Regions from separate parts of the Aeromonas sp. AE23HZ002T15 genome, predicted to be linked through region 2. Evidence: riboswitches for the same ligand, from Rfam matches in the RefSeq annotation. Region 2 holds a riboswitch; each other region holds the start of a gene.
What was found. Region 2 has a riboswitch for cyclic di-GMP ahead of gbpA (N-acetylglucosamine-binding protein GbpA). Riboswitches for the same ligand answer to the same signal wherever they lie in the genome.
Positions count from the first base shown of each region.

Region 1: linked by a shared signal. The riboswitch ahead of ACT5M9_RS07205 (glycosyl hydrolase family 18 protein) and the one ahead of gbpA (N-acetylglucosamine-binding protein GbpA) in region 2 are both predicted to bind cyclic di-GMP.
Region 3: linked by a shared signal. The riboswitch ahead of ACT5M9_RS16325 (glycosyl hydrolase family 18 protein) and the one ahead of gbpA (N-acetylglucosamine-binding protein GbpA) in region 2 are both predicted to bind cyclic di-GMP.
Region 4: linked by a shared signal. The riboswitch ahead of lafK (lateral flagellar response regulator transcription factor LafK) and the one ahead of gbpA (N-acetylglucosamine-binding protein GbpA) in region 2 are both predicted to bind cyclic di-GMP.

Region 1 is NZ_CM201342.1:1,582,142-1,585,559, reverse strand. It holds gene ACT5M9_RS07210 (ExeM/NucH family extracellular endonuclease) at 1-1,965, opposite strand, end outside; cyclic di-GMP riboswitch class I at 2,260-2,341, shown strand; gene ACT5M9_RS07205 (glycosyl hydrolase family 18 protein) at 2,454-3,418, shown strand, end outside.
Region 2 is NZ_CM201342.1:1,830,396-1,833,813, forward strand. It holds gene ACT5M9_RS08345 (M3 family metallopeptidase) at 1-767, opposite strand, end outside; cyclic di-GMP riboswitch class I at 1,256-1,341, shown strand; gene gbpA (N-acetylglucosamine-binding protein GbpA) at 1,403-2,827, shown strand; gene cbl (HTH-type transcriptional regulator Cbl) at 2,883-3,418, opposite strand, start outside.
Region 3 is NZ_CM201342.1:3,483,684-3,487,101, reverse strand. It holds gene ACT5M9_RS16325 (glycosyl hydrolase family 18 protein) at 1-1,605, opposite strand, end outside; cyclic di-GMP riboswitch class I at 1,718-1,804, opposite strand; gene ACT5M9_RS16320 (hybrid sensor histidine kinase/response regulator) at 2,008-3,418, opposite strand, start outside.
Region 4 is NZ_CM201342.1:3,018,595-3,022,012, forward strand. It holds gene lfhA (lateral flagellar biosynthesis protein LfhA) at 1-419, shown strand, start outside; cyclic di-GMP riboswitch class I at 614-701, shown strand; gene lafK (lateral flagellar response regulator transcription factor LafK) at 955-2,217, shown strand; gene lfiE (lateral flagellar hook-basal body complex protein LfiE) at 2,229-2,555, shown strand; gene fliFL (lateral flagellar M-ring protein FliFL) at 2,573-3,418, shown strand, end outside.

The sequences.
Region 1 (3,418 bases), 250 kb from region 2:
GAACAGGTTGCTCTCATAGGAGTTGATGTGCCAGTCGGCGACGGCCACCACCTTCTTGGCCAGGGCCGGGTTCGCGAGGGCGTAGTCCAGGGTGCCGAGTTCGGCCTCATAGCTGTAGGAGATGGCCTTGGCCTGATTGAACTTGACGTTCAGGTCCACCAGACCATAGCTCTTGCCTACCTCCTGGCCTATCTGTTCATACGCCTGCTCACCGATGAAGGTGTGGGAGGCGGAGCGGATCTTGCGATCGCTGCTGGCCGGCACATAGTCGGTCAGCACCCGGATCGGGTCCTCCTTGGCGTAGGAGTTGAAGTCCCCCACCAGCAGCACCTGGCCCGGCAACTTGCTCACCGCTTCCCCCAGCACCTTGGCGGCGCTGACCCGGAACTCGGTGCACTTGCCCTGCAGATCCGCAGGCTCCGTCTTGCCATCCCCGTTCTCGTAGCAGCCCGATCCCTTGGATTTCAGATGGTTGACCACCAGAGTCAGGGGATCCTTGCTGCCCGTTACGGTGAAGCTCTGCACCAGAGAGTCGCGCTGACCGGCGGTCTTGGCAACGCCACCGACGGTGTAACGCTGCTCCGGCAGCAGGATTACGCTGGCGTCCCCGCTCGGAGTCAGCTTGGCCGGGCGATAGAGCATGGCCACCATGATGGCGTCACCGCCGAAGTAGCGTTCCTGGCCGAGCGAAGCCTTGGGCAGGCTGACGAAGGCGTAGTGTTGGCTGGCGTCTTTCTGCTGGGCATTGAGGCTCTTGACCAGGTCGCTGATGGCGGAGTGATCGTCGAAGCCGTTGTTCTCCATCTCCATCAGGCCGAGCAGGTCTGCGTCCATCTCGGTGATGGCGTTGACTATCTTGGTGCGCTGCTGCTGGAAGTCTTCCAGGCTCTTGGCGCCGCGGTTGCAGCCCTTGGCGCTGTCCGCATCCGCCTGATCCTTGCACAGCACGTTGAGGGCTCCGCCCACGCTGGAGTGGCTGGTGAAGTAGTTGAGCACGTTGAAGCTGCCGACCCGCAGATCCGCGCCGGCGGTGCGGGCAGGGGCAGGGAGGCGATCGTTCTCGTCGGTGCGCAGCAGATCCCCGACCGTGATGGCCTGCTCTTTCGGCACGATCAGCCGGTACTCGTTGTAGCTGTAGCCGACCAGAGCCTCCAGGTTGACCGGGGCATCGCCGATGCGCAGATACCCCTGCTCGGGCTCCCAGGCGGGCAGCCAGGGCAGCTTGCCATCGGCGGCCTTGAAGTCGGATTCGAGGAACACCCGGTTGCCCGCATTGGCCTCGGCCAATGCCTTGGCCTCGTCGCTATTGGCCACGTGCAGCTGGGTCGGTTTCACCAGGGGGGCCAGGTGAGAGAGCACCAGGTTGTTGCGCCTGGCTGCGTAGTCGTAGCTGAAGTTGCGGCTGATCTTCAGCTCGCTGCCGGCATCGAGGCGCACCCGCATCCCCTCGTGGCGCTCCAGCGCCCGGGCCAGGGTCTCCCCCTCCAGCACCCGCAGCGCCGTGGCGGCAGGGGCAGTGCCCTGGGCCAAGACCTGCAGACGGGGCGTGCCGCCGTCGAAGACGGGCTTGAGCTGGGTGTGGTTGTAATACTCCTCGACTTTGGCCTCCAGACAGATCTCGGCCCCCGGCTTGATGCCCGGATACTTGGTTGCGAAGTTCTTGTCGTTGAGATAGACGAAGATGCCGTCCGAGCTCTGGGGATCGCCATCCCCCTGCGGATCCTGCAGGTAGAAGCCCTTGTTCAGACTCTCGCCGAGGGCGCTGACCACGGCCCTGACCGAGACGCTCTGGGTGCTCTCGAACTGACCGTCCGGGACCAGGGGGCTCTTGTCGCCACTGCCCTGGATGGCGGGGATGGGGATGAGGGCGCTGTCGGCCGGGCAGCTGAAGCCGGCGGCCTGGAGTGACGGGGACGCGAGCGCGAGCCCCACGGCCAGTGACAGCAGGGTAGGGGTACCTTTCATTGTGTTTCCTTTTTTATTTTTGCCAGTGTTTCCATAGCCTTGGTGCCTGAACCAAGGGCGCGCATTGTCACACTTCTGGCTGCTCATACCAGTGAACCAGCGCACATTATGGGGAAGCAAAAGAGGCTGTCTCTATTTTTTTGACACAGCTAACACTATGAAATTGATGATAAAGATGTCATCTCATCGAAGCCGAAATTGTGTGAGCACGGCGGCGTTTACATATTTCTCTTTGAGAATGAAGATTGAGTGTTAGCCACTTGCTTCCTATACTCGGGCTGTTCCTCACGGAACCCAGGTAAAGAGCAAACCGACAGTGATGTCGGGACGCAAAGCCTCCGGTCTGCCAGCGATGACAGATAGCGGGGCTTCCCCGGGTGACATGAGGGTATGTGGCCCGTCCATGGCCTGTTGTCGACCCCTTTCGCCTGTTGCTGTTGCGCTTTGCCCGGTCATTAAAAGCCAAGACCAACAAGGAAGATAACAAGATGCAACAGACCCTCAGGCCCAGCAGGCTCGCCATGCTGGTTGCCCTCGCGGCCATGCCCGCCTGGGCGCAGGCCGCCTATCCCGCCTATCAGGCCGGTACCGCCTACAAGGCTGGCGACGTCGTCAGCAACGTGGGCAACCTCTACGAATGCAAGGAATTCCCCTACTCCGGCTGGTGTGGCGCCTCGCCCTATCACTATGCTCCCGGGGTGGGTACCGTCTGGGCCGATGCCTGGAAACCCTTCACCGATGGCAGCACGACGCCGGGCATGACCCTCACCATCGGCTCGCCCGCCGCCGGCAGCAGCGTCAACGAAGGGGCGCCGGTCGCCCTGACGGTGAGCCTTGGTGGCAACAGCAGCGCCCTGGTCAAGGTCGAATACCTGATCGATGGCACCCAGGTGGCGGTGAGCAGCGCGGCCCCCTGGTCGGCGAGCTGGACCGCCAGCGGCGTCGGAGCCCACCAGCTGACATCCCGCGCCCTGGACAAGGATGGCAAGGTGCTCGGCGAGGCCAGCGCCAGCTTCAATGTCGCCGCCGTGGTGGCGCCCGAGGCGCCCAAGGTGAGCATCGCTAGCCCGGCCGCCGGTGCCAAGGTGACCCTGGGTCGCAGCACGGCGGTGAGCGGCAATGTCACCGACGCCAACAACGACGTGGCCAGGGTCGAGCTCTTCGTGAACGGCCAGAAGGTGGGCGAAGACACCAGCGCCCCCTGGCAGGTGAACTGGACGCCCCAGAACAAGGGGCTGACCGGCCTCAAGCTGGTGGCCACCGACAAGGGTGGCCTCTCTGGCGAGTCGGCCCAGGTGGATGTGCAGGTGGAAGAGGCGGCCCTGCCCCCCACAGGCGGTAACCTCTCCTGCGACGTGCGCCAGATCTACCGCGCCGATGGCAGCGAGTGCATGGGGGATGACCATGCCCGCCGTGTCATCGGTTACTTCACCTCCTGGCGCACCGGCAAGAA
Region 2 (3,418 bases):
GAGAAGGGCACATAGGGATCGAGCTGACGGGTCACGTCGCCACTCACGAAGTAGCGCAGGTTGTGGGGCAGCAGCGCCGCCTCCCCCTTGGTCGCCTTCAACTCGGCGAGGCCCAGGTGCACCCTCTCCTCGGTGCGGGCGATAAAGTCATCCAGCACGGCGAACAGCTGCTCCGGACTCATCTGCTCGTTCTTGTGCACCTTGTAGTCGAAGTAGTCCCGATAGCCCATGGCGCGGGCAAAGCGGTTGCGAAGTGCCACCACCTCGAGGAAACCGTTGTCCACCACCCACTGCTCCAGGGTGTGGAACATGGCGATCGCACTCTGGCGCACCCCCTCGTTCTGGCTGGCCGCCAGCGAGGTGCTGGCCGCCGGCAGGCTGCCGGCCACCTGGCGCCCCTGCTCATCGAGCAGGCTGAGTTTGAGTTCCTTGCGGCGGGCGAACAAGTCTGCCTCGGCGGCCACCAGCTCGTCCATCAGGGCGGCGGCGGCCGGATCCTCGATCACGTTGCACTCGAAGAAGGCGATCCAGCCCCCGAGCCCGCGTTTGAGATCCGCCCCATCGGCCTCGGCCAGCATGGCCCGCAATATCGGCAGCCGCGCCGGATCGGCGCAGAAGGCCTTGTAAGCCTGTTCGGCAGCGGTGAAACCGGCCTGATCGTCGCTGGTGCCCATGTAGGTGGACCAGAACAGGTCCTCCTTGCGCCTGTGTACCTGCAGGTAGTCGGCGTTGAGCTGGTTCAGGTAATTCCTGGCATTGGAAGTCATAAGATCCCTCTTTATCGGTGGCCTCGGCCAGCCGTTCCTTTTTGGTGATGCCCCATCCTCGCGGGACAGGGCAGGGTGCGCCGGGATGCGCCCCATCACGCTAGCAAAAGCGGCCCCCCCTGTCTGCCAAATGCGGGGATTATCTGCGCAAGGGACGGCGCACTGCCCCCACTCTGATCCCTCGCCGGCCAAGCGACCCCACCCACGGCAGCCCACTCCGCCTCTCCAGAGCCACCCCCTTCACCCAAGGAAGCAGCCGGGGAGTGGGTGACGGCACAAGGCCTGAAGATGCATTCACACCTTCATGTTTAATATTCACGGAGGCCGCCGGAATACCGAATCGAGTGCAAATTTAAAAAGAAAAACAAAATCTTACGTATTGGCTCTACTCCGATGAGGTCAAGCTGTAAAGATTTACACTTAATAATTCAATCAAAAGAAGTCATGATAGGGAGGTCGTAGTCAAATGCGACACCATGACCCTTTTTGTAGTCATTTGGCAAACTGGTTGAAAGGCCAGGACGCAAAGCCTCCGGTCTAAAGACATGATGTCCAGGATAGCGGGGTTGCAACACCGTGTTTCGGGGAACTCCCCTGCCAACTTGACTGCCCACATCTATCGAACAGAGGAATGTATGGCAGCAACTATTCAACTCAATCGCCTCGCGGCCGCGCTGGCGCTGCTGGCCAGCGGCGGCGTGCTTGCCCACGGCTATATCAATCAGCCGGAAGGACGCAACTACCTGTGCAAGACCGGCGGCAACATCCAATGTGGCGCCATCCAGTGGGAGCCCCAGAGCCTGGAGGCAGCGTCCGGCTTCCCCAATGGCGGCCCGGCCGACGGCCAGATAGCCTCCGCCGGCCACACCCAGTTTGGTGAACTCAACGCCCAGACCAGCGATCGTTGGACCAAGCGCAACGTCCAGGCCGGTCCCTTCGCCATCGGCTGGACCTTCACCGCCAACCATGTCACCCGCAACTGGCGCTACTACCTCACCAAGCAGGACTGGAACCCGAACCAGCCGCTGACCCGGGCCTCCTTCGATCTCAATCCCTTCTGCGTGATCGACGGGAAGATGGAAAAACCCGCCATGCAGGTCACCCATAACTGCACCCTGCCGGCCCGCACCGGCTATCAGGTGATCCTGGGGGTCTGGGAGGTGGGCGATACCACCAACAGCTTCTACAACCTGATCGATGCCCGCTTCGAGGGAGGCACCCAGCCCCCCCTGACCTGGAGCCAGGGCGGGACCATCTATCCCTCCATCGATCTGGCGGCCGGTGACAAGGCCATGACCCGGGTGTTCGACGCCAGCGGCGAGCGCACGGATCTGCAAACCGTGCTGACCATCGCCAATACCGAGCAGGGTCAGAAAAACAACTGGGCCCACGCCCTGGCCAGCAAGATCAACGCGGAGCAGAGCCAGATCCGCGCCGGCCAACAGGGGACAGACGGTCAGTTCAACCCTGTCTACGGCCAGAACCCCGTCTACCTGAAGGCGGGCAGCAACCTGCAACGGGTCGAGATCCAGCTCGAGCAGCAGCAACCGCCCATCGGTGACAGCGTCAACGTGAGCGGCCTGGAGCGCGAATACCTGCTCGACAACGGCAAGCTGACCCTGAACTTCACGGTCGCGGTCCAGGGGGATCTCGCGGTCACTAACACCCTCTATGACCATGGCGGCGTCGCCAAGGGCCAGAGCAGTGCCGACATCAAGGACAGCAGCCAGAGCTTCACCATGCCCCTGACCGGCCTGAGTGCGGGCCACCATCAGCTGGTGATCGAGGGCAAGCCGAAGTCAGGTGGTGCTGCCGTGCAGCAGACCCTGGATCTGATGCTCAAAGACCCCGCCAGCGGCGGCGACTATCAGTACAGCTTCCCCGAGGGGCTGAAGTCCTACACCGCCGGCACCAAGGTGTTGCAACCCAAGAACGGCAAGATCTACCAGTGCAAGCCCTTCCCCTACAGCGGCTGGTGCAGCCAGTGGGCGAGCACGGCCACCCAGTATGAGCCGGGTGTCGGCTCCCACTGGCAGGAGGCCTGGACCCAACTGCCATAAGCGTCAAAAACGCAAACAGGGAGCCTCGGCTCCCTGTTTTTTTATGGCGCGTCACTCAGATCTGGTAATCGAGCGCCGCATCGTTGCGCAGGGCCCGCGCCTGTATGTCCGCGAGGGCCAGTTCCGGATTGCAGAGCTGGATGAACTGCCAGGCGAAGTTGTGCTGGAACTGCCCCTGCTTGAGCCCGATCCAGGCGGTGTGGGGGGCAAACAGCCGGCTGCCGTCGAGCTGCACCAACCCCTTGTCCCGCTGGCCGTTGAAGGCCATGTCCGCCAGAATACCCACCCCCATTTCCAGCTCGACATAGGTCTTTATGACGTCGGAATCCTGAGCCGTCAGCAGGATCTGCGGCACTATGCCGGCTTCGGCAAAGGCTTCGTCTACCCGCACCCGCCCGGTCAACCCGGCCTGGTAGGTGACGATGGGCCAGTGGGCCAGCGCCGCCAGGGTCAGCTCCCGCTCGGCGGTGAGGGGGTGCTGCTCCGGTACCACTATGTTGTGATGCCAGCGGTAGTAGGGGAAGGCCACCACACCTTCGCTCTTGTCCAGCTGCTCGCTGCTGATGCCGATGTCCACCTCGCCGGTCTGCA
Region 3 (3,418 bases), 1.7 Mb from region 2:
GCCGCCGAGCTGGTTCGCCAGCACGTACTGACCCTTGGCCTTGACCGAGCGACCGTTGTCGAAGCTGATGAGGTCCCCGGTGCTGGCCTTGAAGACGTAAGGCGCTTCCGCCGTCTCGTCATAGCCCTGCTCCCAGCCTGCGCCCATGCGGTTGTTGACGATATCGCGGTAATCCACCACACCGTTCTCCCAGGTGCCCTTGATGGGCCCGGTGGCGGTGCCGGTGAAGGGGTTGCCGGCCTGATAGCCATTGACCCCGGTCCAGCCACGGCCATACATGGCCGCACCCACCACGACCTTGCCCGGGGTGACCCCCTGGCCGAGCAGCGCCTTGACGCCCTTGTCGGTGGTGTACTTGGTGGCCGGATCCCAGCTCGATGCGTAGAGGTTGGTCTGGTGAGCCAGGTTCTTCAGATCGAAGGCGCCGCTGAAGTCGTAGCTCATCAGGAAGATGTAATCCATGTACTGCTGGGCAGCCTGATAGTCCACCTTGGCAATCTTGTCGCCGCCGGCGCTGATGGCCGAGGTGAGCTCATACTGGCGGCCGGTCTCGGCTTCCAGCTCGTCCAGCATGGCGCGCAGCTCTTTCATCAGCGCCACATAGGTAGCGCCATCGTTCGGCCCACCCAGGTTGGGGTTGGCACCCTGGCCACCGGGGAACTCCCAGTCGATGTCCACGCCATCGAAGAATTTCCAGGTCTGCAGGTACTCCTTCATGGAGGCGACGAAGGTGTCGCGCTTGGTCTTGTCACTGAAGAAGTAGAAGGGATCGGACAGGGTCCAGCCACCCACGGACGGCAGGATCTTGAGGTTTGGATTGGCTTTCTTGAGCGCCATCAGGTTGCCGAAGTTGCCCTTGTAGGGCTCATCGAAGGCGGTGAGATTGCCCTGTCCCATCTGGACCGCGGCCCAGGGATCGTGAATGGAGACCTTGAAGTCCTCACGGCCGGCGCAGGAGCGCTGCAGCGCCTCGAAGCTGCCGGAGATCTCTTTCAGGCTGTCGTTGATGCCGTTGCCGCCACAGATGGGGGTGAAGCCGTAGAGGATGTGCGTCAGGTTCTTGGCCGGGATCTTGTCCACGGTGAACTTGCGACCATAGACCCCCCACTCCACGTAGTAGGCCCCCACCACCTTGCCGGACTTGTTGGCATAAGGCTTGTTGTTCTCTTGCAGCGGTGCATTGAGCGGCGCCAGGTGGCTGCCGTCGGTGTCGGCCACCACTATCTCCTTCTTGTCGGAGAGGGTGCAGCCGTCGGCGTTGCACAGGGCCACCTGCATCTGGTAGCGGCCACCCTTGGTGACCTTGAAGTTGGCGGTGCCCGCCGCGCTGGCGGCGCCGGACCAGACTTCCTTACCATCGAGCAGCACCTTGGCGGTCTGGCCCACGTCGCCGGACCAGAGGTTCCAGGTCACGCTGACCGGGGCGCCATCCTTGTGGACGGTGACCAGCTTGTTGTAGGAGGTGGCGGCCTGATCGACCTGGATGATGGCGAACTTGGTTTCGCCCCAGCCGATGGTTGGTTTGCCGGGGGCGGCGGCGAAGGCGGAGGTAGAACAGATCCCCCCGACCAGGAGCGCCAGCAGGGAATGTTTTGGACTGAACATAGTTGAACTTCCTTATTTCGTTATTGGTATGAACAACGAAAAAGGCAACGCAACCTGACAGGTAACGCAGACAACATCGCTACCATGGCTTGGCTCCATGGACGATACAACCTGTGGTGGCCCCGCTATCCTAGGTACTCTGACCCTTAGACCGGAGGCTTTGCGTCCCGGACTTTCATCCGGTTTGCCTTTTTTGCACAACTTGGTTTGCGATGAAAATAATCGCCGAATGACTATAGATGAGAGAAAACCTCACGCCACCTAGTAGAAATGACAGTAAGAGGGACTCACTATTCAGAGTTGGCTGCGATCATGCATGCAAACCGGCGACAACGTCGCCGATGCATCGGGATGAGAACCGTTATCAGCCAGAAGGGCCAAAGATGGATTCTGTGAATGCAGTCACGCTATGGGCAACAGGAGGCTGTTCATCAGGGCCCTCAGCTTGAGGGGCTTGACCGGTTTGCTGACATAGCCGAAGCCGTGCTCGCGGATCTGCGCCTGCAGCTCGCTCTTGCGATCCGCGCTGATGATGATGCCGCCGATGCCGTTGCCATGGGCCAGCCGGATCATGTGCAGGGCCTGCAGACCCGTCTTGCCATCGTCCAGGTGATAGTCGGAGAGCACCAGGCGCGGCAGGAAGCCGCCCGCGATGAGCGACTGCGCCTGCTCCAGGCTCTGGGCACAGCGCACCTCGCAGCCCCAGCGCCCCAGCAGGGAGTCCATGGCGGTGAGTATGTCCTCCTCGTTGTCGATGCAGAGGATCCTGACCCCCTCCAGCTGACTGTCCCGCACCACGGGCGCCGCCACCGGCAACGGCATCACGGGGCGAGCCGCGAGGTTCAGGGTGATGGCGAAGACCGAGCCCACATCCGGCCAGCTGCGCAATGAGAGCTGATGGCCCAGCACCAGGGAGATGCCGCGGGCAATGGCGAGCCCCAGCCCCAGCCCCTGCTCGCGGGCGGTGCGGGAGTGGTCCAGGCGAGAGAACTCGTCGAAGATGGTCTCCTGCTTGTCGAAGGGGATGCCGGGGCCGTTGTCCCACACCTCGATGCGTACCTTGTCCCCGAGCCGGCGGCAGCCGAGCAACACCCGGCCCCCCGGGTTGTAGCGAAACGCATTGGTGAGGAAGTTCTGCAGCACCCGGCGCAGCAGGCGCACGTCGCTGTGGACCGCGAGCCGGCTCTCCACCACGGAGAACTGGATGCCTCCCGCCTGAGCCAGCACCCCGAACTCCGCCTTGAGGTTGTCAAACACGTCCCTCAGGGCGAAGTCGAGCTTCTTCGCCTTGAACTTGCCCGCCTCCAGCCGGGAGATGTCCAGCAGATCCGTGATGAGATCCTCGGTCGCTCCCAGGGCATCATCGATATGGCGGGCGATGCGGATCTGCTCGGCGGCCTGCTCCCCCTCCTGGGGCAACATCTCCAGCAGGGAGGAGGTAAACAGCTTGGCCGCATTGAGGGGCTGGGTGAGATCGTGGCTCACCGCCGCGAGGAAACGGCTCTTGGAGTGATTGGCCCGCTCCACCTGCTGGTTCACCAGCAGCAGCTGACGGTTGAGCTCGGAGAGCTCATGGGTGCGCTCCGCCACCCGAGCCTCCAGGTGCTCGTTCGCCTCTCGCAGCACCCGCTCCGCCGCCCGGAAGGGGGTGATGTCGGTGAAGGTCATGACGAAGCCCCCCGCCGGCATGGGGTTGCCCTGCATCTCGATCACCCGCCCATCCGGCCGCTCTCGGGCCGAGACGTGGGGGCTGCCGCGCTGCATGAAGGCGACCCGACGCGCCACATGGGCCTCGATCTCCCCCGGGCCACAC
Region 4 (3,418 bases), 1.2 Mb from region 2:
TGGATGCGAGCGAGCTGACCAAGGATCCCGTCCTGCTGGCCTCGGACGTGCGCTGCGCACTGAGGCGGCAGATCGTCAGGCAGGCCATCGGTTCCCGGGACATCCTGGCGGCCTTCACCCTGGATGACAGGCTGGAGCAGACGCTGCTGAGCGCCATGAACCAGTCCCAGCAGCAGGGTAAGATCCAGCTGGACAGCTTCCCGGTGGATCCCCAGCTGCTGGCCCAGTTGCAGCAGAACATGCCGCTGGTGAAGGAGCAGTTGCAGCAGCAGGGCTATGCCCCTGTGCTGGTGGTCATGCCCCAGCTCAGACCCCTGATCGCCCGCTATGCCCGCTCCTTCTCAAAAGGTCTCAAAGTGCTCTCTTATAACGAGATCCCGGAAGACTTGCGGGTGGAGGTAATTGGCACCCTCGGCTGAAGTTGAATTGCCATGTCAACATCTTGATCAGGAAGTGGTTATTCCGCATATCTACTTGAATTGTCATATAAAGCCGTTATGATGTGACGGCTTTTGACGTGATGCACACTGGAATAAATAACAAAATACAAACAATCAGGTGTATCTCATGGCTTTAAGGATAACAAAGCCATGCCATCCTAATACGGGTCGTCGCATGATAAAGGCAAACTGAACTGAAAAGTCAGGACGCAAAGCCTCCGGTCTAACAGCATTGATGCTAACGATAGCGGGGTTACCAAGGCCATGATTCTCGCCTTGTTTTCATACCACTATAAGGTAAGCGCTCAATTAAGAAGCGTTATTCTTGTCGTGGTGCGTTTTTATTTATCACGGTCAGTTCTGTTGATTGATTCATGTGCAATCACAGGTTCGGGTTAATATGTTTTCTGATTTATCTATCAAGGAAAATTCAATACCCGTCGGTGTTGAATCGCACGCACATTTATTATTTGTCTCCTCATCGTTATCAAATGGAAACGATATTGGGGAGATGTTGTTGAATTGCGGCTACCGGGTTTCCTGCCAGGATTCCATCTCCCGGGCCAAGCAATTCCTCTCCTGCCATTCGGTGGATCTCATCCTGCTCGACATGGCGGTCATGACCGAAGCCGGCCCCTCCAGGGTGCATGAGCTGACGGGGGCCGACTGCGTCATCCTGGTCAATGAGGATCAGGCCTACCTGGCGGCGGAAGCCATGCGGGCCGGCGCCATCGATTACATCATCAAGCCCTTCAGCCAGCGCCAGATCCTCGATGTGGTGAGGGGGGCCTTGCGACTGCGCCAGGCCATTCCCAACCTGGTCGCGACCTCTGCCCTGAGCCTGCAGGTACTGCAACTCGCCAGGCGCGCCGCCAAGACCTCGGCCACCATCCTCATCGGTGGCGAGTCGGGGACGGGCAAGGAGCGGCTGGCCCGCTACATCCACGACATGTCCAACCGGGCGAACAAACCCTTCGTAGCCATCAACTGCGCCGCCATCCCGGAGGCCATGCTCGAGTCCATCCTGTTCGGTCACAGCAAGGGGGCCTTCACCGGCGCCACCGCCAGCCAGCAGGGCAAGTTCGAGCTGGCCCAGGGGGGCACCCTGCTGCTCGACGAGATCTCAGAGTTGCCCCTGGCGCTGCAGGCCAAGCTGCTGCGGGTATTGCAGGAGAAGGAGGTGGAGCGGCTCGGCAGCCATCAGGTGATCCCGCTGGATGTGCGGATCATCGCCGCCAGCAACCGGGATCTGAGGACGCTGGTGGCACAGGGGGAGTTTCGCGAAGACCTGTTCTATCGGCTCGATGTGCTGCCCATGAACTGGCCCGCCCTGCGGGAGCGGCCCGACGACATCCTGCCCCTGGCCAGCCACTTCATCGAACGCTACGCCGCCCAGCAGGGTTATCGGCTGAGCGAGGGGGCCAGCAGGCAGCTGCTCTCCTACGACTGGCCCGGCAATGTCCGTGAACTGGATAACGTCATCCAGCGGGCCTTAATTATGGCTCGCGGATTGCATATTCAGGCCGTCGATTTGATGCTGCCCCATTACGCAGCGGAGGCTGACAACCCGTTGTCGCAGGCCCTCGCGGCCCCCGAGGGGCTCAGCGAGACCAAACGGCATGCGGAATTTCAATTCGTCCTGGAGACGTTGCGCCGTTTTCGTGGTCACCGCACCCGGACGGCGGAAGCCCTCGGGATGACGACCCGGGCACTTAGATACAAGCTGGCGGCCATGCGTGAGCAAGGCATCGATGTCGAGCAGCAGATTCAGAACTAAGGGATAACCGAGTGAAGATTGAGATGATGTCATCACAGGTGACACTCCTGCAGCAGATGCAGGAAATGCAGCGAGTCGCCAACCAAGCTCCTTCCATCGAACCAAACGAGGCATCGACTGTCTCGTTCAGCGATGCCATGAAAGATGTCGTCGGGCGGGTGAACGAACAGCAGAATATAGCGTCCAGGCTCATGACCGCAGTCGATGCGGGTCAGAGCGACGATCTGGTGGGGGCCATGGTGGCCAGCCAGAAGGCCGGCCTCAGCTTTTCCGCCCTGATGCAGGTGCGCAACAAGCTGATGACCGGCTTCGATGACATCATGCGCATGCCGCTCTGAGGTTGGTGATGACTGAATTGGTATCCTCCTCCCAGGGGGCATCTGTCTCCCTGATGGCACGGGTTCAGGAAGGGATGCGCAACTGGCGCACCCTCTCCCGGGACAACAAATCCATCCTGACCATAGCGCTGCTTGCCGCGATCGTGGCGGGCACCATAGTGGTCATACTGTGGACCTCCAGCAAGAACTACGTCCCCCTCTACGGCAAGCAGGAGCTCTACGACACCGCCAATATCATGGAGATGCTGGAAAAAGAGCAGGTGCCGTTCCGGTTGGAGAAGAGCACAGGCCAGATCCTGGTGCCCGAGAGCCAGCTCGCCCACGTCCGTATGGCCCTGGCGGCCCGCGGCGTCAGAGCCGCCATGCCGGCCGGCCTCGAGGGGCTGGACAACGTCACCGGCCTCGGCACCAGCGAATTCATGGAAGGGGCCCGCTATCGCCATGCCCTGGAAGGGGAGCTGGCCAGGACCATCATCTCCCTGGATGCGGTGCGCAGCGCCCGTGTCCACCTAGCCATTCCCAAACGAACCCTGTTTGTCGGTCGCGATGAAGAGAAACCCAGCGCCTCCGTGATGCTGGATCTGCAGCCTGGCCAGTCCATGGAACCCGGCCAGGTCGAGGCGATCGCGAACCTGGTGGCGGGCAGCATCTCCGGCATGAAGCCCGGGGCAGTGACCGTGGTGGATCAGGCCGGCCAGCTGCTGAGCGCCGAGATGGGCGACAAGGCGGGCTTTGGCAAGCAGAGCGTCCAGCAGATGGAATATGTGCGCAAGCTGGAGCAGTACATCCGCCAGCGGGCCAACGACATGCTCTACCCCATGCTGGGCACCGGCAACTTCCGGGTGCAGATAGCCGCGGACGTG